One region of the Chryseobacterium sp. WX genome, then DNA from elsewhere that is predicted to be linked to it. Evidence: riboswitches for the same ligand, from Rfam matches in the RefSeq annotation. Region 1 holds a riboswitch; each other region holds the start of a gene.
The links. A riboswitch is a leader RNA that binds a small molecule or an ion and turns the genes downstream of it on or off. The one in region 1 is predicted to bind cobalamin.
Positions count from the first base shown of each region.

Region 2: another riboswitch for cobalamin. It lies ahead of metE (5-methyltetrahydropteroyltriglutamate--homocysteine S-methyltransferase); the one in region 1 lies ahead of PZ898_RS23145 (T9SS type A sorting domain-containing protein).
Region 3: another riboswitch for cobalamin. It lies ahead of PZ898_RS08645 (acyl-CoA thioesterase); the one in region 1 lies ahead of PZ898_RS23145 (T9SS type A sorting domain-containing protein).

Region 1 is NZ_CP120710.1:5,026,875-5,035,011, reverse strand. Features, by position in the region: gene PZ898_RS23170 (BT_3928 family protein) at 1-550, shown strand, start outside; gene PZ898_RS23165 (TerB family tellurite resistance protein) at 657-1,004, shown strand; gene PZ898_RS23160 (S9 family peptidase) at 1,035-3,161, shown strand; gene tpiA (triose-phosphate isomerase) at 3,214-3,972, shown strand; gene PZ898_RS23150 (esterase-like activity of phytase family protein) at 4,048-5,316, opposite strand; cobalamin riboswitch at 5,540-5,731, shown strand; gene PZ898_RS23145 (T9SS type A sorting domain-containing protein) at 5,794-6,897, shown strand; gene clpP (ATP-dependent Clp endopeptidase proteolytic subunit ClpP) at 7,081-7,767, opposite strand; gene dnaG (DNA primase) at 7,880-8,137, opposite strand, start outside.
Region 2 is NZ_CP120710.1:254,362-262,498, forward strand. Features, by position in the region: gene PZ898_RS01135 (hypothetical protein) at 1-113, opposite strand, end outside; gene PZ898_RS01140 (hypothetical protein) at 140-283, opposite strand; gene PZ898_RS01145 (alpha/beta hydrolase) at 558-1,418, shown strand; gene PZ898_RS01150 (VOC family protein) at 1,426-1,794, shown strand; gene PZ898_RS01155 (hypothetical protein) at 1,900-2,442, shown strand; gene PZ898_RS01160 (Lrp/AsnC family transcriptional regulator) at 2,527-2,988, opposite strand; cobalamin riboswitch at 3,184-3,370, shown strand; gene metE (5-methyltetrahydropteroyltriglutamate--homocysteine S-methyltransferase) at 3,549-5,852, shown strand; gene PZ898_RS01170 (AraC family transcriptional regulator) at 5,991-6,788, opposite strand; gene PZ898_RS01175 (aldehyde dehydrogenase family protein) at 6,905-8,137, opposite strand, start outside.
Region 3 is NZ_CP120710.1:1,914,724-1,922,860, forward strand. Features, by position in the region: gene PZ898_RS08620 (hypothetical protein) at 1-419, shown strand, start outside; gene PZ898_RS08625 (GLPGLI family protein) at 400-1,239, shown strand; gene PZ898_RS08630 (GEVED domain-containing protein) at 1,339-2,427, opposite strand; gene PZ898_RS08635 (ATP-binding cassette domain-containing protein) at 2,840-3,502, shown strand; gene PZ898_RS08640 (hypothetical protein) at 3,533-4,333, shown strand; cobalamin riboswitch at 4,368-4,548, shown strand; gene PZ898_RS08645 (acyl-CoA thioesterase) at 4,663-5,046, shown strand; gene PZ898_RS08650 (DUF4932 domain-containing protein) at 5,221-6,594, shown strand; gene PZ898_RS08655 (HD domain-containing protein) at 6,658-7,248, opposite strand; gene PZ898_RS08660 (hypothetical protein) at 7,250-7,951, opposite strand.

The DNA.
Region 1 (8,137 bases):
AATAGGAACAGACATTAAAGCTGAAAAAGCAAAAATTGATAAAAATCCTTCCGAATATAAAACTTTCTACACATTGAAAAATCAGAAAACAGGAGCTGTTGTAAAAGTAAATCAGGATGATTATATCAAAAAAACAGAATACTGGGCAGAAGGCTCTCCATGGAAAATTGAAGATGGGAAAAATGAATCTGTCCTGATCAAAGAAGGATATAAATCTGAAATTGTAAAATTCAAGATTGAAGATCCTACAGGAATGGAAGTTACCCAGGAAATCATCAACGCACCAAAAGCTGTTCTTGTTTTCTCCTATCATCCAAAAGATGTTCCTGCAGACCTGCTTCAGAAAGTGGAAACGAAAGTAAATACACAGAAAGGTGCTCTTATCTACGGAATTTCTACAGAACCGAATACTTTTAAAACTATCAAAAATGTACTAATGGACGGAACTGCCATCAAAACAATAGCAAGAAGCAACCCATTTGTACTGATTCTTGAAAACGGAAAAATTATAGACAAACAGCCTGCAAAGGACTACGTTGATGAATTATAAATGATGAATTATAAATGATATGTTACGACAGATATTTGTATCAAATTATCAATTATCAATTATCAATTATCAAATTTAAACACTAAACTTAAACATACAACAACTCATGCAAAAATCAAATAAATCAATCGCCGGTTATCATTTACTTATGATCCTTTCTTCTGTAGATGGAGAATTTGCTCCTGAGGAAGGAATGCTGGTACAGCAATACATGGCAGATGAATTTCCTTTCAGAATGAATCTTGATAATGAACTTGAAACCCTGGCTCTTTTACAGCCTGAGGAATGGAAAGATCATTTTGAATTCCATGCAAGATGTTTCCACGAAGATTCTACAGAGGACGAGCGTGTGAAATTTGTTCAGTTTGCAAAGTCACTGATCAAAGCAGACAATAAAGTAACGGAAGAAGAACATACGTTCTACGTACTGTTGAAAAATCTTTGGGGACTATAATCTAAGAACAGATCCAAGCCAAAAAATACCATGAAAAAAATTTATCTAGGACTATTAGTAATGAGTGCATCTACATTTCAATCTCAGACATTTCCCAATATGAAGACTCCTGTTGCAGAAAAGCAGGAACATATCAGAGAAATCCACGGTGATAAGGTTAATGATCCTTATTACTGGATGATTGATTATTTTAAAAAAGGAAAAGATTCTACCAAAGTTGTTGATTATTTAAAGGCTGAAAACACGTATTGGAAAGGCATGATGAAGGATACTGAACCCTTCAGAGAAAAGCTTTTCCAGGAAATGAAGGCCAGAATCAAGGAGAAGGATGAATCTGTACCTGTTTTTAGAAACGGATATTACTATTACAGCCGCACAGAGACCGGAAAACAGTATTTTAAATACTGCAGAAAGAAAGGCAGCCTTACTGCTCCGGAAGAAGTTCTTCTGGATGTAGATAAAATGGCAGAAGGTCATCCATATTATTCTGCTGCTGGCTTCAGCATAAGTCCGGATAATACCAAAATGATCTACGGAGTGGATGATGTTTCCAGAAGGCAGTACAAATTATTTTTAAAAGATCTTTCTACAGGAGAAATCACGGATCTTGGTATTAAAAATACAACAGGTTCTGCAACATGGGCAAATGATAACAAAACAATTTTCTATACTTCTAAAAATCCTGAGACTCTTTTAACAGAAAAAATTTTCAGACACACGCTGGGAACAGATTCCGGTAAAGATATTCTGGTATATGAAGAAAAAGATAAAACCAACTATATCAGTGTAGGAAAAACAAAAAACAATAAGTTTATCCTGATTGATTCCCGTGCTACCACTTCTTCTGAAACCAGGTATCTGGATGCCAATGATCCTAACGGAAATTTCAAAATTTTTCAGCCCAGGATCAATAATGTACTTTATGATGTAACTTCACTTGAAGATAAATTTTTGGTAACAACCAATAAAGATGCTCTTAACTTTAAGGTTGTAGAAACTCCTTTAGATAAAACGGGAGTTGAAAACTGGAAGGATTTTATTCCGCACAGAAAAGATGTTCTCATGGAGGATATTACTGCATTTAAAAATTATCTGATATTCAGTGAAAGACAAAACGGACTTTCCCAACTGGTAATTTATGACAGAAAAACAGGAAAAAAGGAGTTTCTAAAATTTGATGAACCTGCTTATACTGTTTATTCACTGGATAATCCTGAATATAACACGGATAATTTCCGTTTTGGGTATACTTCTATGATTACCCCAAGCTCTCAGTATGAACAGGATTTAAAAACCGGAAAACGAGTTCTTTTAAAACAACAGGAAGTTCTGGGAGGTTACAATAAAGACAATTATACAACGGAAAGACTTTTTGCCACAGCAAAAGACGGAACGAAAATTCCAATCTCCATTGTTTATAAAAAAGGGTTCAAAAAAGATGGGAACAACCCTCTTCTACTCTACGCTTACGGTTCCTATGGAAGTTCTATGGATGCCAGTTTCAGCAGCACCAGACTGAGCCTTTTGGACCGGGGTTTTGCATATGCAATTGCTCATATCCGCGGAGGTCAGGAAATGGGAAGACAGTGGTATGAAGATGGAAAAATGATGAAAAAGAAAAACACATTTACCGATTTCATCGATTCCGGAGAGTATCTGGTTAAAGAAAAATATACTTCACCTAAGCATCTTTACGCTCAGGGAGGAAGTGCAGGTGGTTTACTGATGGGTGCTATAGCCAATATGAGTCCTAATTTATGGAATGGTGTTATTTCACAGGTTCCATTTGTAGATGTAGTGAATACGATGTTAGACACTAGTATTCCACTTACGACCAATGAGTATGACGAATGGGGAAATCCCAATAATAAGGAAGCTTATTTTTATATGAAATCTTATTCTCCATATGAAAATGTAGAGAAGAAAAACTATCCGAATCTTTTGGTAACAACAGGATTACACGATTCTCAGGTACAATATTTTGAACCAGCGAAATGGGTTGCCAAGCTAAGAGATATGAAAACGGACAAAAATGTACTGTTATTGAAAACAGATATGGAATATGGCCATGGTGGCGCTTCCGGAAGGTTTGATTATCTGAAGGATGTCGCTTTGGTATATGCTTTCATGTTTAAACTGGAAGGGATTACTAAGTAATAAGTTTTGCAAAAAGAAAATTAAAAAATAAATAAATCTATATTTAAATCTTATGAGAAGAAAAATAGTTGCAGGAAACTGGAAAATGAACAAAAATGTAATTGATGCACAACAATTAATGATTCAGTTACTAAGCTATAAAAACAACAATGCAACGAACTGTGAGGTTTGGATTGCTCCCCCAGCATTGTATTTGATGATGGCAAAAGACGTTTTTGAAAAGGATGAAATCGGAGTATTTTCTCAGGATATGAGCGAGCATGAAAGTGGCGCTTATACTGGTGAAATTTCTGCAGATATGCTGGAATCCATTGATGCAACCGGTTCACTAATCGGGCACTCTGAAAGAAGACAATATCACGGAGAAACAGATTCTCACTGTAACAGAAAGATCAAATTAGCTCTTGACAAAGGTCTTATTCCTGTTTACTGTAACGGAGAAACTCTTGAGCAGAGAAAAGCAGGACAGCACCTTGAGGTAGTAAAAAACCAGACTGAAGTAGCTCTTTTCACGCTTTCTGCTGAAGAAATCAAAAAAGTAGTGATTGCTTATGAACCGGTTTGGGCTATAGGAACCGGAGAAACGGCTAGTCCTGAGCAGGCTCAGGAAATCCACGCTCACATCAGAAATATTATTGCTTCAAAATACGGACAGGAAGTTGCTGACGAGGTTTCTATCCTTTACGGAGGTTCTGTAAAACCAGACAATGCAAAAGAAATTTTCTCTCAGCCGGATATCGACGGTGGTCTTATCGGAGGAGCAGCTTTGAAATTAGAGGATTTCTCTAAGATTATTGAAGCTTTTAATTAATAGAGGATTGATATATTATCCAATAAAAAGCGGCGGAATCTTCGATTCCGCCGCTTTTCCGTTAAAAAAATCTAATTATTGAATATCGACTACATACATTGTTCCTTTGTCTACTTTACCCGTTTTAGGCAAAATTTTAGCTTTTGGATTTCCGTTTCCATCATCCACTACTCCAAAGTCATCATCATTGAAAACAGCCAGTTTATTATTTCCTAAATAAACAATTCCCTCGAATTTATCATGTTCATAACCCAGTTTTGCTACCAGATCTACGGCTAATGTTTTGGTAACAGCTTTTATTCCGGCATTGGTAATTTCATCCCATGAACATTGCTCTAAAGCTTTTCCGTTAACTTTCATTCCGTCCACATCGGTGATATCGGCTCCGTTTACATCTGTTGCATTGCTAAGATTGATTCTGTATACTTTTTTTATTCCTCCCTGAGAACCGAAATTTCCATCTCTTTCAATCACCAGGAATTCATTATTGCTTAATGCGGTAATATCGCACACTGAATCAGAAGCTCCTCCTTCCTGCTTATATAGAAACTGTTTAGTCTGCCCTGTAACCGTATCAAATGTGACAATTCTCGTTAAAGTTTTATTGGTAGCCAATGCCTTACTGGGAACATACATCATCGACTGCATGGTTCCTACCAGCGTTCTTCCGTCCGGGCTCATACAAAGTCCTTCCATTCCTCTGTTGGCTCTTCTTTTCGCTAAAACAGCAGGTAATTTTCTTGGTCCTGTATTTACTCCGATCGGGCTTATTCTTTCCATCTCCATTCCATCAGCACTGTAGTGTACAATATGCGGTCCATATTCATCAGAAACCCAGAATGTACCGTCAGCGGCAGCAACAATACTTTCGCTGTCAAGACCATACTGATCAGTACCTAAGACATTTCCGGAAGCATCATATGCTACTTCCCCTGTGCTCCCCATTCCAGCAGGATTTGGAAGTCCGGTAATAGGCTGTCCGGATGGATTTTTAAGTTTAATATATTTGATGACCTCTACATTTCCGTCAGCATTGATTTTAAAATGCATAATGGTTGGAGTAAAATTAGGAGTAAGAAACTTTTTCCCATTCTGGAAGTCGGTGTTAGGTCCTCTATCGGTAATGACATAGAATTCGCCTTTTCTGGTAGGATGAGCCGCAGCTCCGGATCCAAAACCTCCGTTGATAACATCCACTCCGTTTATCGTAGTCAGTTTTGAAAATGGAAACTCCTGAGGGAGTTTGGAATAATTAATATCCTGATTAACCATTGCGGTATCGTCATCACTTTTACATGAAGCCAATACAGCCAGTATACCCACAGAACATAGTAATTTTTTCATATGCTATTTTATGGCTGCGAAAATAGGACTTGATTGTAAACTGATCTTAAATACAATGATAATTGTTTTTTAACAATTGAACAGACAGAATGCATTGAAGATAAATAAGAAAAGAATCTATTTAAAAATGAAAAACCAACAATCCAACCAAATTATTAATCAATTTGAAAATCATTTTTTAAAGGAAAATAATTCACAAAACAGACTTATCAATTTATATGATATATTTGCAGCGTTTTAAGGCTGAACAATGTTCATTAATAGGGAATCAAGTGAGAATAATATTCAAATCTTGAGCTGTACCCGCAACTGTAAACTGTTTAAACTTACTGCACAAAAACCACTGGATCTGAAAATCCGGGAAGGAAGTTGTAAGATGTGAGCCAGGAGACCTGCCTTAAAACACCAGATTCAGAGAAAGAATTAGTTCTGCTCTGAAGATAAGTTTCGGGAATAAAACTTTAAATTAATTATATCATGAGAAAAATCTATCTTTTTTTCTTACTGCTTTGCATGCAGGTATTGTCGGCCCAATTCACAGAAAACGACATTAAATTTTGGGTAGGAACCGGTTCTAAAAAAGCATATTTCATTGCAGACTTTAATGATAACAGCACCCCAAATTCTTATGCTTGGGGATACCGTTTTGACGGAAATGGCTTAACCATGGAAGACATGATTACTGCTATTGCCGCTGCAGAACCTAAAATGGAAATTGAAATACCATCCGGATTTCTGTACAGTTTAAATTACAATCATCATACTCCCAGCCTTGACGACTATTGGTCAACCTGGTCAGGAAACACTCCATCAACTATGGCATTCAATAATGGTGTGAACAATGATCTTTTAGTGGACGGAAGATGGTATGGAGCTTCTTATAGTTTTTCCCCTCCTACAATGCCTTCCCCACCAGTTCCAGCCTACAGTTCTGCTTGGTTTGTTCCCTCGCAGGTTACAAACTGGGTAGGAAGCGGAACTAATAAAAGTCTTGTAGTTATTGATTTCGGAACTGATAATGCCAACGGAAATGCCAATTCTTTTGTTTTTGGAATTAAATATAACGGAAGCATAACTGCTGAACAGGCGTTACAACTGATCCAGTCTCAAGCTTCCTATTTCAATTTTGCATCAGCGAATAATCAGATTACTAATTTAACATTGAATTCATTTACTGGGAATACTTCCGGATCAGACAGCTGGAAGTTATATAAAGGAAAAGATCTATCAAGCTGGCAAACAAAAGCCAATCTTTCTCAGATTCAACTGAGTAACAATGACTGGTTTGGATTAAGTTTCGGGCAAAGAAGACCATTTACCCCCACCGAGGCACAGCTGACTTTAGGAATTTCTTCTGTGACCAAGAAAAAATTCAATATTTATCCAAATCCGGCAAGTGATTTCATTCAGATTGAAACGGCTGAGAAACTGAAAGAAGTGAATATTTACTCTGTGACAGGACAAAAAATAATGACTTCTCAGGTTACTAAGATTGATATTCATTCTTTAAACTCAGGAGTTTACTTTGTGGAGATTAAAACAGCTGAAAGTGCTACGGTACATAAGATTGTTAAGAAATAGAGAAAGCGCCTCAAAGCGCTTTTTTTGTGAGGATATGGATAAAATATACTGTTACAACCGCCCCGTCAAAAATTCTTTGAATTATTGCCACCCTCCAGCGAATGTAAAATGAGTGATTAAAATATAAATCCAACAAAAAAACCGCACCAGATTGGTGCGGTTTTCTGATGATGTTATCATCAATTATTTTTTCTCTGTGGATCTTTGTAAAACCTCATCTACCATTCCGTAACCTTTAGCTTCTTCAGAAGTCATCCAGTAATCTCTGTCAGAAGATTTTTCTACCCACTCATACGTTTGTCCTGAGTGATGACCGATGATTTCATAAAGCTCCTGCTTCAGTTTCAACATCTCTCTCAAGTTGATTTCCATATCAGAAGCAACCCCCTGAGCACCTCCTGAAGGCTGGTGGATCATTACTCTTGAATGCTTAAGCGCAGAACGTTTTCCTTTTTCTCCGGCAACCAGTAATACAGCTCCCATTGAAGCAGCCATACCTGTACAGATTGTCGCTACATCCGGCTTGATGATCTGCATGGTGTCATAAATACCTAGACCTGCATATACACTACCACCAGGAGAGTTGATGTAGATCTGAATATCTTTTGAAGGGTCAGCACTTTCCAGGAATAAAAGCTGAGCCGTAACGATGTTTGCTACCTGATCATCAATACCTGTTCCAAGGAAAATAATTCTGTCCATCATCAGACGGGAGAAAACGTCCATCTGAGCAACGTTTAATCTTCTCTCTTCCATGATGTACGGAGTAAGATTCGTAGGCCCATACATTCCCATATACTGATCGGTAACCAAACCGTTGTTTCCTAAATGTTTTACAGAGAAATCTCTGAATTCTTTTTTAATGTCCATATTTCTATTATGTATTATTTTTTAAATATTCTCGAAGTTTAAATTACAATATTTATTCCTAAAATTTTATAGGACTTTTTGTCACAGAATATTAAAATAACTGACTTAAAAATTACCGTTTTCTACCATAGATTCCTTTGATAGGTGAATATTCAATGATATTACTCAATCGCATGGAAGCTTGTTTCAATAGCGTAATTTTCTTGATAAGCTCATAGTACTTTCCTTCATCAGTATCCCTGTACACATCCAGCTCTTTATCAGTTTCTGTGATTAAATAATCAATATATCTGAATTTGTGCAGCAAAACATCTCCCTTGATCTGATCTGCCACTTTATCACCGTAATTGGGAGGATAAATATTTCTGGA
Region 2 (8,137 bases), 530 kb from region 1:
ACCCACGGACATCTTTTGATTCCCGGAGGTGGACAGCATGCTTCAGAACAGCTTACCGCTCCGCCATTAATACTCTTTAATTGGTCTCTTGAAATTTTTTTAGAATTTTTCATAGTCAAGTAATTGTGTTAAACGTAAATTAAGGCTGGTTTCCTCCACCACATCCGTCGTAAGGCATACATTGCCACTTACCACCGATTAAACATAGCTGTCCACCTCTGCAATCAATTCCACCCTTAATTGTTTTCAATTCCTGTCTTTCGATTTTCTTTAAATTTTTCATAATAATTTTTAAGTTTAGTTCTATTCGAAATTAATCAAATTTTATCAACTATTGTAGAATTATTGTAAAAATATTTATTTTTTAATTGTTTACTTGTAGGATGTTTTGTAATTATTTTATGGAATTAAGTAAAATTGGTTTATGGGATAAGCCTTGAAATCTGTACTTAAAGAGTTGATTTCATTTCAGTAAAATCTTGCCCTGTGGCAAGTCCGTTTTCAGATTGACTTGGTAATTTTGATTAAAAGTTTAATCCACCAAATCTGATAATATTATGAAAAATTTATTCAAATTCTCTGCATTATTAATCCTAACTGTTTTTCTGACAGCATCCAAGGTATACGGACAAAAAGTAAAACCTTCTGAAAGCGGCTATGCGCCTGCCAACGGAATCAAAGTGTATTATGAAGTTTATGGTAAAGGAAAGCCTGTTGTACTGTTACATGGAGCCTTTATGACGATTGACCTGAATTGGGGCGAGCTGATCCCGGAATTGTCTAAAAACAGAAAAGTAATTGCACTTGAATTACAGGGCCATGGGCATACCCCGTTTTCAGAAAGGAAATTATCACACACTACTTTAGCCAGTGATGTTACAAAGGTGATGGACTATCTGAAAATTGATAAAGCAGATGTTGTAGGCTACAGTTTTGGTGGGGAAGTGGCTTATCAATTAGCGATACAGAGTCCGGAAAGACTGAACAAACTGGTTATTATTTCGTCAACATATAAAACTAATGGCTGGCTGCCCGAAGTCAATAAAGCATTGGAAGGAATGAAACCAGACCTCTTTACAAACAGTCCTATGCATACTGCCTATAATGCTGTAGCACCAGATAAAACAAAATGGACTCCATTTCTGCAGCAGATGATAGCTTCTGCGGGACAACCTTTTGATCTTGGCGATAATAACATTTCTAAAATTCGGGTACCGGTTTTAATCATAGCTGGTGATAATGATGGATTGGACAAAACAGAACTTTCAAAAACCTATAAATTATTGGGAGGTGATGTCTTTGCGGACATGGGAGAAATGCCCAAATCGCAATTGGCTATTGCTCCGGGACAAACCCATGTGAGTCTGATGATGCAGACAGCAATGATTCTGAACTATCTGAATAATTTTTTAAAATAGTTTGAGTATGAATCCAAAATTTGAAGCAGGAATTAATATCGCTATAAAAATTCCCAAAAGTAAATATGAAAAAACAGTTGCCTTCTACAGAGAAATTCTAAAATTAGAAGTGGAGGAAAAACCCATTAATAATCCTACTGTTTCCAGAACTCACGAAGTAAAATTCGGGAATAATATTATTTGGCTGGATTGTGTCGACAATTATACCCATTCCGAAACCTGGTTACAACTCACGGTCCCTGATGTAGAAACAGCAACAGAATACTTGCTGTCAAATGGTGTGGAAACCTGTGACGAGATTGAAGAACTTCCTGACAACATGCACTGGATTACTGATCCTGCTGGGACGGTGTTCAATTTGCAGCAAAAGAAGTAAAATCGGGAATTTTACAGATAAGGTTTCACCATAGAATTATATCACACAAATTGTGTAATTTTAATACCTTTAATCATCAAATTATTAAAATTTTAAAATATTCTCATGCAGACGAAACCATTCAATTTCATTGTAACCCTCTTTTTTCTGGTATTAAGTGTGACTGCATTTTCACAAAAAACAGCCGCTTTGAATTCTTTATTGGACAAAAATTCAGAATTTATCTTCCCACAGACACCCGATAAAATATCAAAAGCACTGAATGTAAAAACTGTTTTTTATGAAGATGCCAACGAAGAAAAATATGCAAAATGGCCAATGAAAACAGGGCTGGAACTTTATTGTGGTCTTGGAAAAGATAATGCTGTCAATGAGATGTTTTTCGCAGCTTCAGACAATAAATCTTTAGTGGTGGAAGGACTTCCTTTTGGCCTTGTGCTGAATAAAAGTACCTTACAGGATAGTAAAACCAGGTTCACTAAATACAATGCTAAAACGCAAAAATTAGGAGCTGCCAGTGAATTTCCAGGTGGATCAAAACTTGTTTTTAAAAAAGGAAAACATTATGCAACATTGTTTTTTGACAATAAAAACCTGTTGAAATCATTAGGTTTAACACCAACACTTGTTGATCCGGCAGCCAATTAATTACTGGAAAATTAGAATAATAACAACATCCGTCATTATCGACGGATTTTTTTATATCTGAAGCAGATTAACGTAAAGCGAAAGCTATATCGTCAGCCCATGGTTATTCTTTACCTCAGCCATCACAAACGTACTGTGGGTACTCCCTATGGAATCCACAGATCCAAGCTTATTGAATACAAAATCCTGATAATGCTTCATATCCCGTACCTGAACTTTCAGAAGGAAATCAAAATCCCCGGAAATATTGTAACATTCGGCAACTTCTTCGATTTCTAAAATCTCTTTTACAAAATCATAGCCTACAGACCTGTCATGAATTTTGAGTTTGATCTGGCAGAAAACCGTAAATCCACGGTTCAGTTTTTCAGCATCAAGAACCGCTGCATATCTTTTAACAAAACCATCCTGTTCCAGTCTTTTTACCCTTTCAAAAACAGGGGAGGTAGAAAGGTTTACTTCTTTTGCAAGTTCCTTAACGGTCAGTTTAGCATTTTTCTGGAGCAGCCTGAGCAGCTGTAAATCCTTATCATCGAGTTGTTCCACAGAATATTATTCTTTTAAATGATTAAAACAGTCAAATGTACAGAATTTTATGCTTTTATTTTTGTTTTTAAAAGTTTAATTTGCTTAATTATTTGATAATAATTGTATTTTTATTCTGTATTGCTAATTTTACACAAAATTAAAAACTTTTACTGATGACCATAGTTAAAGGTAAAAGTACAGTTCTTTACAGATACTTCATCAAACAGAAAAGGTTTTACTTAACGTAGATTAATAGGGAATCGTGTGCAAATCACGAGCTGTCGCGCAACTGTAAGTAACACACCAAAGGTTTCTGTCCTTGCAGATCCACTGCCAAAAGCGGGAAGGATGACGGAAACTGTTACAAGTCAGGAGACCTGCCTTTACTGAATTGACAATGCTTTCGCGGTCTGAAGCTTTGGGGTCATACAGATGATATATCGGATTCGGGTATTTTCTTTTGTAAAGGAAATTACGCTGTCTGCTATGTCATGACTTTCCTGAAACTTCTTCCGATAAAACATTACGAAGCCTTTTAAAGAACTTTCCCAATAAGTTTAATTAAAAAGTTTAAAAAAATGCAAACTCACATCCTTGGCTATCCGCGTATTGGTAGCAAAAGAGAACTCAAAAAAGCCTGCGAACAGTATTGGTCAGGTAAAATCCTTTTGGAAGAACTTCTGAATACCGGAAGAACTATCTGTAACCAAAACTGGAATATCCAGAAAGAAGCAGGGATAGACCTTATCCCGTGTAATGATTTTTCATACTATGATCAGGTATTGGATATGAGCCTTGTAGTAGGAGCCATTCCAACACGTTACCATGAAGTGGTGCTTAAAAAGAACAATACTGAATTGGATCTTTATTTTGCAATGGCAAGAGGATATCAGAAAGATGGATTGGATATCACTGCCATGGAAATGACCAAGTGGTTCGATACCAACTATCACTATATCGTTCCGGAATTTTATAAAAATCAACAGTTTAAACTGAGCTCAGATAAGATTTTCAATGAATTTGCCGGAGCAAAACAAGCGGGAATCAATGCAAAACCGGTGATTATCGGACTGGTTTCTTATCTGTTATTAGGAAAAGAAAAAGAAGAAGGCTTCGATAAATTGGATCTGGCTGGAAATCTTCTTCCAGTCTATACAGAGATTTTAACCAAACTTCAGGATCAGGGTGCGGAATGGATTCAGTTTGATGAACCTTTTCTGGCGTTGGATTTAACAGAAAAAGCCAAAGAAACGTATCTTTCTGTGTATGCCGAAATCAGAAAACGTTTTCCGAAACTGAAATTTATCGTTGCCACTTATTTTGACGGATTAAAAGATAATGCATCAATTGCTGTTTCCCTTCCGGTGAATACATTGCATATTGATCTGGTGAGAAATCCTGAACAGTTAGATGATATTCTGAATGTTATTCCGGAAAGCTTAAGCCTTTCATTAGGAGTAACCGACGGTAGAAATATCTGGAAAAATGATTACGAAAAATCATTGTCTTTCATCAGAAAAGCTGTTGAGAAATTAGGATCTGAAAGAATTCTGATTGCACCATCATGTTCATTGCTTCATTCACCTTGTGACCTTGATTTTGAAACCAGTCTTAATCCTGAAATTAAAAAATGGCTGGCTTTTGCAAAACAAAAAGTAAAGGAAGTCGTGACGCTTAAACAACTGGCATCCGGAACGGAAAATGAACAGGTTCTTGAAGCATTTGAAGAAAATAAAAAAGCCATTGAAAGCAGAAGAACTTCTTCTCTTATCCATAATGATCAGGTAAAACAGAGAGTAAATTCAGTTACTGAAAAAGATGCTCAGAGAATAAATACTTTCAAAATCCGTAAAGAAGAACAGCAGGAAGTATTGCAGCTACCTTTATTTCCAACCACTACAATCGGATCATTCCCGCAAACCACAGAAGTAAGAAGCTGGAGAGCAAAATTTAAAAAAGGAGAGCTTACTGCAGAACAATATGATACCTTATTGAAACAGGAAACGCAGAGAACAATCCGCTGGCAGGAAGACATCGGAATTGATGTATTGGTTCATGGAGAATTTGAGCGAAACGACATGGTGGAATATTTCGGGGAACAGTTGGAAGGATTTGTATTCACTAAAAACGGTTGGGTACAAAGCTACGGAAGCCGTTGTGTGAAACCTCCTGTCATCTTCGGTGATGTTTCCCGCCCGACTCCGATGACGGTGTATTGGTCTGAATATGCACAATCCCAGACTGAAAAATGGGTGAAAGGTATGTTGACAGGTCCGGTTACGATTTTACAGTGGTCTTTTGTACGTGATGATCAGCCTCGTTCAGAAACTTGTAAGCAGATTGCTTTGGCAATCCGTGATGAGGTAGTGGACCTGGAAAAAGCAGGGATCAGAATTATTCAGATTGATGAACCTGCCATCAGAGAAGGACTACCATTAAGAAAAACAGACTGGCAGAATTATCTGAAATGGGCAGTGGAAGCTTTCAGAATTTCAGCAAGCGGAGTGGAAGATGCTACCCAAATTCACACTCACATGTGTTATTCTGAGTTCAATGATATTATTGAAAACATTGCCGATATGGATGCAGATGTCATTACCATAGAATGTTCACGTTCTCAGATGGAACTGCTGAATGCTTTCGCCGATTTCAAATATCCGAATGAAATTGGTCCTGGAGTATACGATATTCACTCACCAAGAGTTCCTTCAAAAGAAGAAATGATTGAATTGCTGAGAAAGGCTCAGAATGTCATTCCTGCCAACCAACTTTGGGTAAACCCTGATTGCGGACTGAAGACAAGACATTGGGAAGAAACTGAAAAAGCTTTAATCGCAATGGTTGCCGCTGCTAAAGAAGCTTCAATAGAATATGCACTTTAAAAAACTTTAGAAATAATTAGATTCAATTATTCAGATCGTGCCATGATATTCATGGCACGATTTATTATGGTAATCCGGTGAAATGTTGATGAAGTAAAGTTTTACTATTGTGTTTTATAATAAACATGTGTTTCTGAACTATTTTGCCTGTAAAGCACTTGGCGGATAACCAAACTGTTTTTTAAACGCAAACGAGAAATGGGATAGATTTTCAAACCCAAGATCCAGATAAATATCAGAAACTGATCTTCCTTTTTGGGTAAGCAGAAAATGGGCTTCCTTTAATCTCCGAAGCTGCAGCCACTGTCTTGGCGGAATTCCGAATATCTTTTGAAAATCCCTTTTAAATGCAGAGAGACTTCTCCCTGTTAAATAAGCAAAACGCTCTACATTGACATTGAAATGAAAGTTTTTATTCATAAAAGATTCAATATCTATTTTATAGGGTTCGGAAAAATCAAACAAAATATCCTTAAGGCCGGGATCGTAATTCAACAGTAAGAGGAGAGCTTCTTTTTGTTTAAGCTTCAGTATTTCTTCAGAAGCAGGAAGATCTTCATACGGTAATAATGAGTACATAAAAGAATGTAATGCCTTTTGCTCCGGTTTTATATAGGCCTGGACATTGTCCTTTTTTTCTGCCTGATATCCATACTCACGGCTGAAGTCATGAAGCATGGTATCGTCAAAATAGATGGATATGGTTCTGATTTCCCCGTTTTTGGGTGGATATTTTGCGAATTTCAATAAACTGTTTTTCCTTGCAGAATAGAGTTCTCCTTCTTTAAATATCGTTTTTGTGATGCCATCATTAAGTTCCATTTCCCCGGAGAGCACCAGGCCGAGGCTGTGAATTCGTGCAAATTGTTCTCCTTCCCTGAATTCTGAAAAATGACAGGAGTAATTGATGGGAAAAGGAATATTATTTTCGCTCATAGCTCAGAAAGTTATTTCTTGATCAATTCTTATTCAAACTTACAAAACTTTTCAGGATCATAGAATCTCCACAGCAAAGCAATCCTGAGAATATTTTTGCTGTGAAGAAGATCATATTAAGCCAGAATCGTTTTGGGTTCCAGGTAAGCTTCCAATCCGAATACACCAAACTCACGTCCGATACCGCTTTGTTTGAAACCTCCGAAAGGCGCATAAGGATCGTGGGCAAACCCATTAATGCAGATTCTTCCGGCATCAATCTGTGCGGCTACACGTTCTGCATGTTCTTGGTTGGCAGAACTGATATAAGCTGCAAGACCATATGTAGTATCATTGGCAATAGCAATGGCTTCCTCTTCATTGGCATAAGGAATAATAGACAGTACAGGTCCGAAAATTTCCTCTTGCGCAATACGCATATCATTACGGACATTGGTAAAGATGGTCGCTTTCACGAAATTACCACTTTCAAGACCTTCCGGTTTGCCTTCACCACCTGCAAGCAGAACAGCACCTTCTTCCTGTCCCAGACGGATATAACTTTGTACTCTTTCAAATTGTTTTACACTCACCATAGGTCCTACAAGAGTGTCTTCTTCGTCAGGATTTCCTACTTTTACTTGTCCTGCGGCTTTTTTAGCAAGTTCATTTACCTCCTCCAGCCTGTTTTGAGGAACCAGCAATCGGGTAGGGGCGATGCAAGCCTGGCCATTGTTCATATAAGCCCCGAAAACGGCCGTAGGAATTGCTTTTTCAAAATCGGCATCTTCCAGGATAATATTAGGAGACTTCCCTCCAAGTTCTAAGGTTACTCTTTTCATCGTATCTACAGCTCCTTTAGCAATCGCTTTTCCCGTTAATGTAGATCCTGTGAAAGATATTTTAGCGATATCAGGATGCTGGGTAATTTCATTTCCCACTACATTTCCTAATCCGTTAACGATGTTGAAAACTCCTTCCGGTAAACCTGCTTCATGAAAACATTCGGTAAGCAGCTGGGTTTGTGCCGCACTCATCTCACTGGGTTTGATCACAGCTGTACATCCTGCAGCGATGGCAGTGGCCAGTTTATTACAGATAAAGCTGTTGCTGGCATTCCATGGGGTAATGATTCCAACTACACCTAAAGATTCAAAACGTACTTTAGAATGTCCCACCGTTCTTTCGAAATCATAAGATTCCAAGGTATTGATGGTGGCTGTAAAGGCTGAGATTGCATTTTGGACACTCATTCTGCTGAACTGTAAAGTTCCTCCATATTCATTCACCATAACAGCAACCAACTCATCTTCTCTTTTGCTTACAGCATCGTGTAGTTTTCTGAGAAAATGGATCCTTTCTTCCTTTGT
Region 3 (8,137 bases), 2.2 Mb from region 1:
GTATTATATCGGCGGATACTGAGAACAATTCTGTAAAGAAAATGAAAAATTATATCAAATACAATTGGCTTAACACCATTTTTTCGGCTGTCAACAGCACAGAAAATAAGAATTTTTCTCAGGAGGCCATTGACTATTATTATAAAAAATATATAAAAACTGATATTTTAAAATTCAGTTGTAATGATTATTATCATTATAAAATTATAGAGATCTTAGCAAAAAATAAAGATGTATTACGAATAGAGCTTCCAACCTATACTATCATTGAAACTACAAAAGATGACAATACTAATCAGTATTTATCCAAAAGTTGTCAAAAATTTTATTTCCTTAACAAGTTTCGCTATTTGGACTATATAAATAGTTCTGAAAAAGAATTTTATCAAAAAATATTAAGTGAAAAATTTAATGATTAATAAAAGTATTTTATCCAAAGTCGTTAGTATTATATTCCTTTTGGGATCTTTCTCTATTTATTTTGGACAAAATTATCAAATTATTTACGAAGTCAGGTTTAAACCTTTAAAACAAAGTGATTCATTTGCAAAAGAGTATATGGCCTTAAAAATAATTAATGGACAAAGTATTTTTTATAATCTGAATAAAGAAAAAATAGATTCCCTTGTTAAAGAAAATAATTTTAAAGATGTGGCATTCGTTACTAGTTCATTTCTGAGGTTTAAAATTTTTAAAGATTTATCAAAAAATCATTACATCATAGGAGGTAATTTTAACCAGTTTAATTACTGGTATAAGGAAAACAATATCAAGTATTACAATATCAAGAAGTTTGGAAAGTACAATGATTACATATCTTATGAAGCTTTTGCTAATTTTGGAAAGAGAGAATGGAAACTTTTATACACTCATGATATTCCAATCAACGATGGACCTTATGTTTTTTCAGGACTACCAGGTTTAGTCATTAAAGCTGAATCATTAGATAAGGATTATTGTTTTGAACTGATTGAAATTAAAAAGTTGAATGAGCAGTCAGAAATAACAAACAACAAAGAAAATATAAGAAAAGAAAAGCTAGTAAAGGACATCAATGATTTTATGAATGACCCTGCCGCTCATCACATTAACTTCAAAAATGATTTGGGAGATAGTTTTAATTATGAGTTTAAGGGGATTAAAGATAAAAATTATGAGGCAACAAATGAATATTTACAGAAAATAATCAATCAGTTTAATAACTATCCGGATAAGGATGTTCCTATAATAACATTCTAATTGAATAAAAAATCAATTTTGAATATTCAAAATACAATATTTTACTACACAATTCCTAGATTAAAAAAAGAGTATTTTTTCAAATACTCTTTTCTATTTTTACTTCTTAATGAACTTTAATCGGGTTACTTTTTCTTTATCTTTCAACTGGATAAAATAAACTCCTTTTGATAAATGGTTAAGGTTTACATGGTGATTTGAAACTTTTCCTTCGTCAATTTTCTGTCCTGCAATATTATAAATTTCATAATCGGCGGCTTCTGAAATCCCTGAAATATTTAAGACATCAGAGGCAGGGTTAGGATAAATTTCAGGTTTTACAGACTTTCCTGATTCTTCCAATCCAAGGGTGAGATTGATTAAATCTACTCCATAATCTTCAACTTCCCCATAGGTAAATGTACTGCAGGCATCTAAAGGTATTGTTTGACTGGAGATAACTCTCATAGTAACGCCGCATAGTGTCACTGCTGCCAAACTTGGAATCGTAAATACAGATACAGCCGGAGCAGCCTGAGTAACATTATTGGCCACCATCACTCTTTCGTTGGATTCAAAAATTCCGTTGGCATTAAGATCAATCCACGCCGTTACTGTTGTTGTGCCTGGAGTTCCCGTCCAGGTATTGGTTACTAAAAGCTTATTTCCTGTAGTTCCTATAAAAAACTTAACTCTACGGCTTAGGTCACTTCTGTAATCTATATAATTGGAAGGTCCGGAGTCACTTACCATTGGTGTGTTAACTCCTGTAGAATTTACGGTCACATTGGAAATATGCATCATCGTGGTATCTGTAGAAGCACTTGCACAATAATTAATGGTAGTGGTAAAAAATATAGGATCAGACCATAATCCCTGTGTTGTACACACTTTCACTACCTGTACTTCATACGTTGTACAAGGTTGCAAACCTGTAATTGTGAAAGAGTTTTGACCCGATACGGGTGTACCCGTCATCCAGAAAGTTGTTCCTGGTATTCTATATCTTATCATATTATCCGGACTATTAGGATCAGCAGTCCAGGTAACTGTTCCAGAAGTAAGTGTTATATTCGACATCTGAGCTCCTGTTGGAGCATTGGTATCACAGTACAATAAAGATTGAGGTTCTTCTTCTATTTTGTGGGTTGCCTGAAGGCTTGAAATTCCCAACATAAAAGAGAATACAAAAAGTAGTTTTTTGGTCATGTTTATCAGTTTTAAAATTTCCTTGAAAAATAGGGTATTTTTTCAAATATAGCTTATACTTTCTCCATATAGCATTGTATTTTTTAATATTTTTGACAATAAAGTGTAAAACACACAGAAACTCTATGCTTTAATATATGTTCAAAAGTATTTCTACTCTCTGGATTTTTTATAAAAAAATAATAATTCCCACCTTGATATTTTCTTTATTAGCTTCTTGTTTATCCTCTTTCAATATTGAGAACTTTGGATTGAGTTTTCTTTTAATATCTCTTGTTCTTCATTATTTTATATATGAACTCCGGTTTAAAAATGAATATTACTTTTATGCCAATTTAGGGTTTTCCAGAGGTTTCCTTTGGGGATTCACGGTAGCTGTCTGTGTGATTGTCAAAATAATAACAGGAATTTTATGAGCAAGCTTCATATTGACAGCATAACCAAGTCTTTTAAAGATAATAATATCCTTCGGGATATTTATTTAGGATGTGAAACCGGGCAGATTATTGGAATTCTGGGCAGAAATGGTGTTGGCAAATCAACATTATTAAAAATTATTTTTGGAACTGTCAGTAGTGATACCCAGTTTATAAGATACAATGACAAAGTTCTGAAAAGCATTTCTGATAGAAAAAACAGAATTGCTTACCTGCCACAGGATATTTTCTTACCGAAGTACAATACCATTAAAACCTTAATTCCTCTTTTTTGCAATAAAAAAAATACAGATCTGTTATTGACTTCAGATCTGATCCGTCCTTTTTTGTCGGAAAAACCTAAAGATCTTTCCAGAGGTGAGCAGAGAGTCATTGAAGCTTTAATGATAATTTATTCTGAAGCTGATTTTGTTTTACTGGACGAGCCCTTCCATAGCCTTTCTCCAAAAATTTCTGCAGCATTGAAAGCTGCAATCATTGAACAGTCTGCGTATAAGGGATTCATTATTTCTGATCATAATTATCAGGAAGTTCTTGATATTTCACACCAAATATTTCTTCTGCGTGAAGGCTATCTAAAACAAATACAAGATTTAAAAGAACTGCAGCGGTATAATTATCTTCCGAAAAGCATTTAATTTATATATTTGAGGGATCAAAAAATTTTCATGATGACTTTCATAAACAAAGCATTCTATTTATCCGCTTTCAGTATTTTATCTATTGCTTTTGTAAAAGGGCAGACTAAAGTTCCTTTTGGAGTTGTAAAAGCTGAAGAAGGATATGCCAACGTACGTGTACATAAAGACGATTACCGAAAAATTGTAGACAAGATCCGTATGCGTAAAGGAGATGTATTTGTTTATGTAAAACCTGCTCCCGGAGAAACAGAATGGATCTGGATCAAATATCCGGAGAAACAGGATGACGACAAACCTTTTGTACGGTATGAAACTCTGGATAAAGAAGGAATGGTAAATAAAGGGCGTATTGCTTATGTAGACCAGCTTCCTGCCTACACTCCATCTAAATCTAAAAACGGAAGATCTCTTATTTTTACTGACAATTCTGATCCTAAGATTCCTACTGCCCAAAGAAGCAAAGTGGTGATTGATATTTATCCTTCCAATGCAGGATACCGTAAAAAGGAAAAAGATGCAGAAGGAAAAATTCTTACCATTGATAAAGTAAAACCATGGGGAATTGGAAATGACCTTCCTGAAGGAATGACTGAAATCAAATCCATCAGAGTACAGCAACCCGGAAGAGGATCTGTTTTTGTAAGAGAAGCCATCAAAAATATGTTCCAGCCTACCATGGATTTTGAAAACGTTGGAGTAACCTCACTTGACAACGATAATATTTTTCTTTATATGATAAACGGTTCAGGGGAAAACAGATACACTACTCTCTGGACGATTAAGAAAGGAAGAGTAATCAGCCAGATTATTTACCATAATCCGGAATAAATTCATTATTTTTGCATTCGAAAAGTTTTTACGCTTATTCATCACAGAAATTGGTTCTGCATCACTGCAGATTAAAAGGGAACCGTGTGAAAATCACGGACTGTCGCGCAACTGTAAGTAACTGAAGTCTTTATCAAAGATCCACTGTGCGAGGCATGGGAAGGAGATAAATGATGTTACAAGTCAGGAGACCTGCCTTTTTCTTAAACATGTAACTTTCGCGATTTGAAGTTGTATTGATCTGATGGATTGTTTCAGGAATTCTATAAGTTCCTGTTATTATTCTGTTGTTTCCAATCATTTCCTATCGCTTTAATTAATAATGATATATGACTACAGAAGAAAGAATTGAAGCATCCGAAACCAGAATCTTTAAAGCGGTTTTCCCTAACACAACCAATCACTATGATACCCTTTTTGGAGGTACAGCGATGCAGCTGATGGATGAGGTAGCTTTTATCACCGCAACCCGTTTTGCCAGAAAAAGAGTGGTAACGGTAAGCAGTGACAAGATCGATTTTAAAAAACCTATTCCTGCCGGAACCATCGTTGAGCTGATCGGGAAAGTTTCATACGTGGGAAAAACCAGTATGAAAGTAAACGTTGAAATTTACACCGAGCAGATGTATTCCTATGAAAGAGAAAAAGCAATTATTGGTGATTTTACTTTTGTAGCGATTGACGAATTCAAGAAACCAATCCAAATACTATAAACAATAAAGTTTCGGGCGGCCAGAGGCCGCCCGAAACTTTTCCATTCAACACAACATAGTATATCTCAACCAAAGAATGATTGGACTTCATTTGTTTTTTTATTTACTTTTAGCATGGCAAAAAAATTATTTTTACATTGCTGTCACTAAAAACTATAGAAGAACCGATATTTCATGAAAAAGATTATTGTAATCATTACCCTTATCCTATCCATTACATTAAGAGCACAAAAAGACGTTAAAATTGAACTTTCAGAAAGTTACGAATTAGGAAATATTATTCTGGCCCTCACTGAATATGGCAGAACAGATCCTTATGACGTACAGAAAATCCCACCATATTATGATGAAATCATCACGTATTTTGAGCCTGTAAAAGATCATCCTTTACTAAAAAAAGTAAATTATTCAAGAAAAGATTGGAAAAAATTCTTAGGCTTCCGAACTGATTTCTATGCATTTTCTTTTGATGAAAAAGGCTTACTTAAAAGAGATTTTCCTTTCAATTCCTTTGGTCCTAAAGAAGTAGATGAAAATCTGGAGCTCATCAATGACTTTGTAAAGAAATCAAATTACAGAACCTTTTATAAAAATCATCAGTCGTTTTACAATACTTTAATTGCCAATTACAAAGAGTATTATTACATCAATGATACTTATACTTTTTTGGATAAAATAGCAAAAAGACCAGCCAATGAAACAGATAAGAAATACATTATTGCCATATCTCCTTTGGTAGGCGGACAGAATTGCCACAGGGATATCAATAGCTCCTTAACTGTAGACTTTCCAAATATCGGAGAAGATCTTATCCTTGGAAATTTAAAAGGTAATCTCGCAAGAAGGATTCTTGATAATCACACCGTATTTTCAGAAATCGATCATGGGTATGTAAATCCTATTTCAGATCAGTACTCAAAGGAAATAACGGAAAGCTTCAACCTTACGAATTGGGATAAAAAATCAGGATACCCGGGAATAAATTCATTCAATGAATATATGACATGGGCTGTTTACGATTTGTTCATCAACGAAAAATTTCCAGAAGAAAAAACAGACAGTCTTTCGGCGATTTATCATAAAGTGAATATCCGACGCGGTTTTATTGCTCAGAATTTATTCTCGGAGAAGCTTATAGAGCTTTATAAAAAGGAAAAGAATCTGGAAAAATTATATATTCCATTATTAAAGTGGACGAAGAAAACAGGAAACAAAATTTCCCAGCCTTCCGTTGTCAATTCCAATAATAAAGAATTTGAGAAAACTGATCTCAATAATATCGTGGTACAATTCACAGAGCCTATGAAAAAAACAAAGACTCTTCAGCTCAAATTATATGAATACATTGATGGAAAAGAAACCCGCAATACCATCATTATCGTTAAAAATCCGGTCTGGTCTAAAGACGGGAAAGAAGTGAAATTCAGCCTGGATACTTCTTATAAAAATTTTGTACTGGGATTTTATGTACATAACAGTATGGCTGGATTTTATTCAAAGAAGGGAATTTTATTAAATCCCGACAATTACTTATTACTAGCCTCTTAAAACATTTCAGATGATCTATAAAAAGACCCTGCCCAATAAGCGGGCAGGGTCTTCTTTTTTCAATTATTTCAGTACTTTTTCTGTTTCCAGACTTCTGTTCAGCAAAAGCTCAAAAGCCTCTCCCATTTCATCAGATGCTCTGCTGATTGCATTTTCAAGCATATTTCGAATTTGTCTTTCTGTCACTCCAGCTTCAGTCCAGCTTTTTCCGGAAGTATGAGAATTTAAGATAAACGGCATGATTCTGTCAATTCCACATGCAAAGATAGCATCCGGAGTTTTCTCATCTTCAAACTCAAGCCATAAATTAAAGAATTCTGTACGTAAAGGTTCATCCAGAATTCCAAAGATTTTCTGAGCAGAAGCTTTCTCTCTTTCGAACTTTCCTACCATTGCCTTTTCATCAAAAATAAAAGTGTCTCCGGCATCAATCTCCACAAGATCATGAATGGAAAGCATTCTTATCACTCTTAACAAATCAATATCTGCACGGTTTTTAGCATACGGATAAAGGATCTGAGCCAGAATAATAATCTGCCATGAGTGTTCCGCTGTATTCTCTCTCCGGGAATCGTCTGCATTATAATTTCTTCGCTGTACATTTTTAAGTGCATCTACTGCCAGAATAAAATCGATCTCTTTCTGAATTTTCATCTTACTTCTTATTTCTGTTATATTGATCAGACGGATATACCTTTGTTTTGGTAATCCATTTATTATTTATCTTTTCTTTAGTGGTCACTTTTACACTACCTTCAATGCTCATATCCTCTTCTTTTTCAAAGACTTTATCAAGTCCTTTATTCGGAATTACAACATATTCTGATGTAAAAATATCACAGCAGCCGGACTTTCCATAAGAAATTAGACGTTTACGCTTGGCATCAACATCAAAAATATCCAGACCGTTTGAACCCAGCTCTGTAAGTTCATCACTTTTTACAAACCCTAATCTTGTCTTGTTGAAGACATATACATCATAAGATGCCCCGCTATAATTTCCCATATTTCCGTTCCTTATGGCAACATCTTCCGTTCCATCGAAATTAAAATCATCTATAATTACGGCACGCTGATCTTTCAAAAGGGGGATCAATTTCCCCTGGATCGGTTTTTGACCTTGTTCTGTATATAAAACCAGATCCTCTGAAACAAAAGTCTGTACTTTGCTGTTTTTATGATCAAACAATTCCACCGTTCCCTTTCCTCCGCATCTGTCATCATAACAATTTTCTACATGGATGACAGCATCATAACTTTTTGATACATTTTTAACCTCAAACTGATATTGCCCGAAACATAAGGGACCTAATAAAAGAAATGCCGATAAGTGCCAGTACTTATTCAAAATATTCATGGTAATAGTAAATGATTTAGGTGTTTTTATTGCTAACAAAAATACGAATCATAATAGCGATCTCAAAATCCCGGTCTCATTATCTGTCAGAATTACCCTTTCAATAAAAGTGTATTCATAGATAAGAAGCTGTTTCCCGCTATCCGCTCATACTCCTCGCTCCTGCCTAAAGCCATAGCTGCTGTG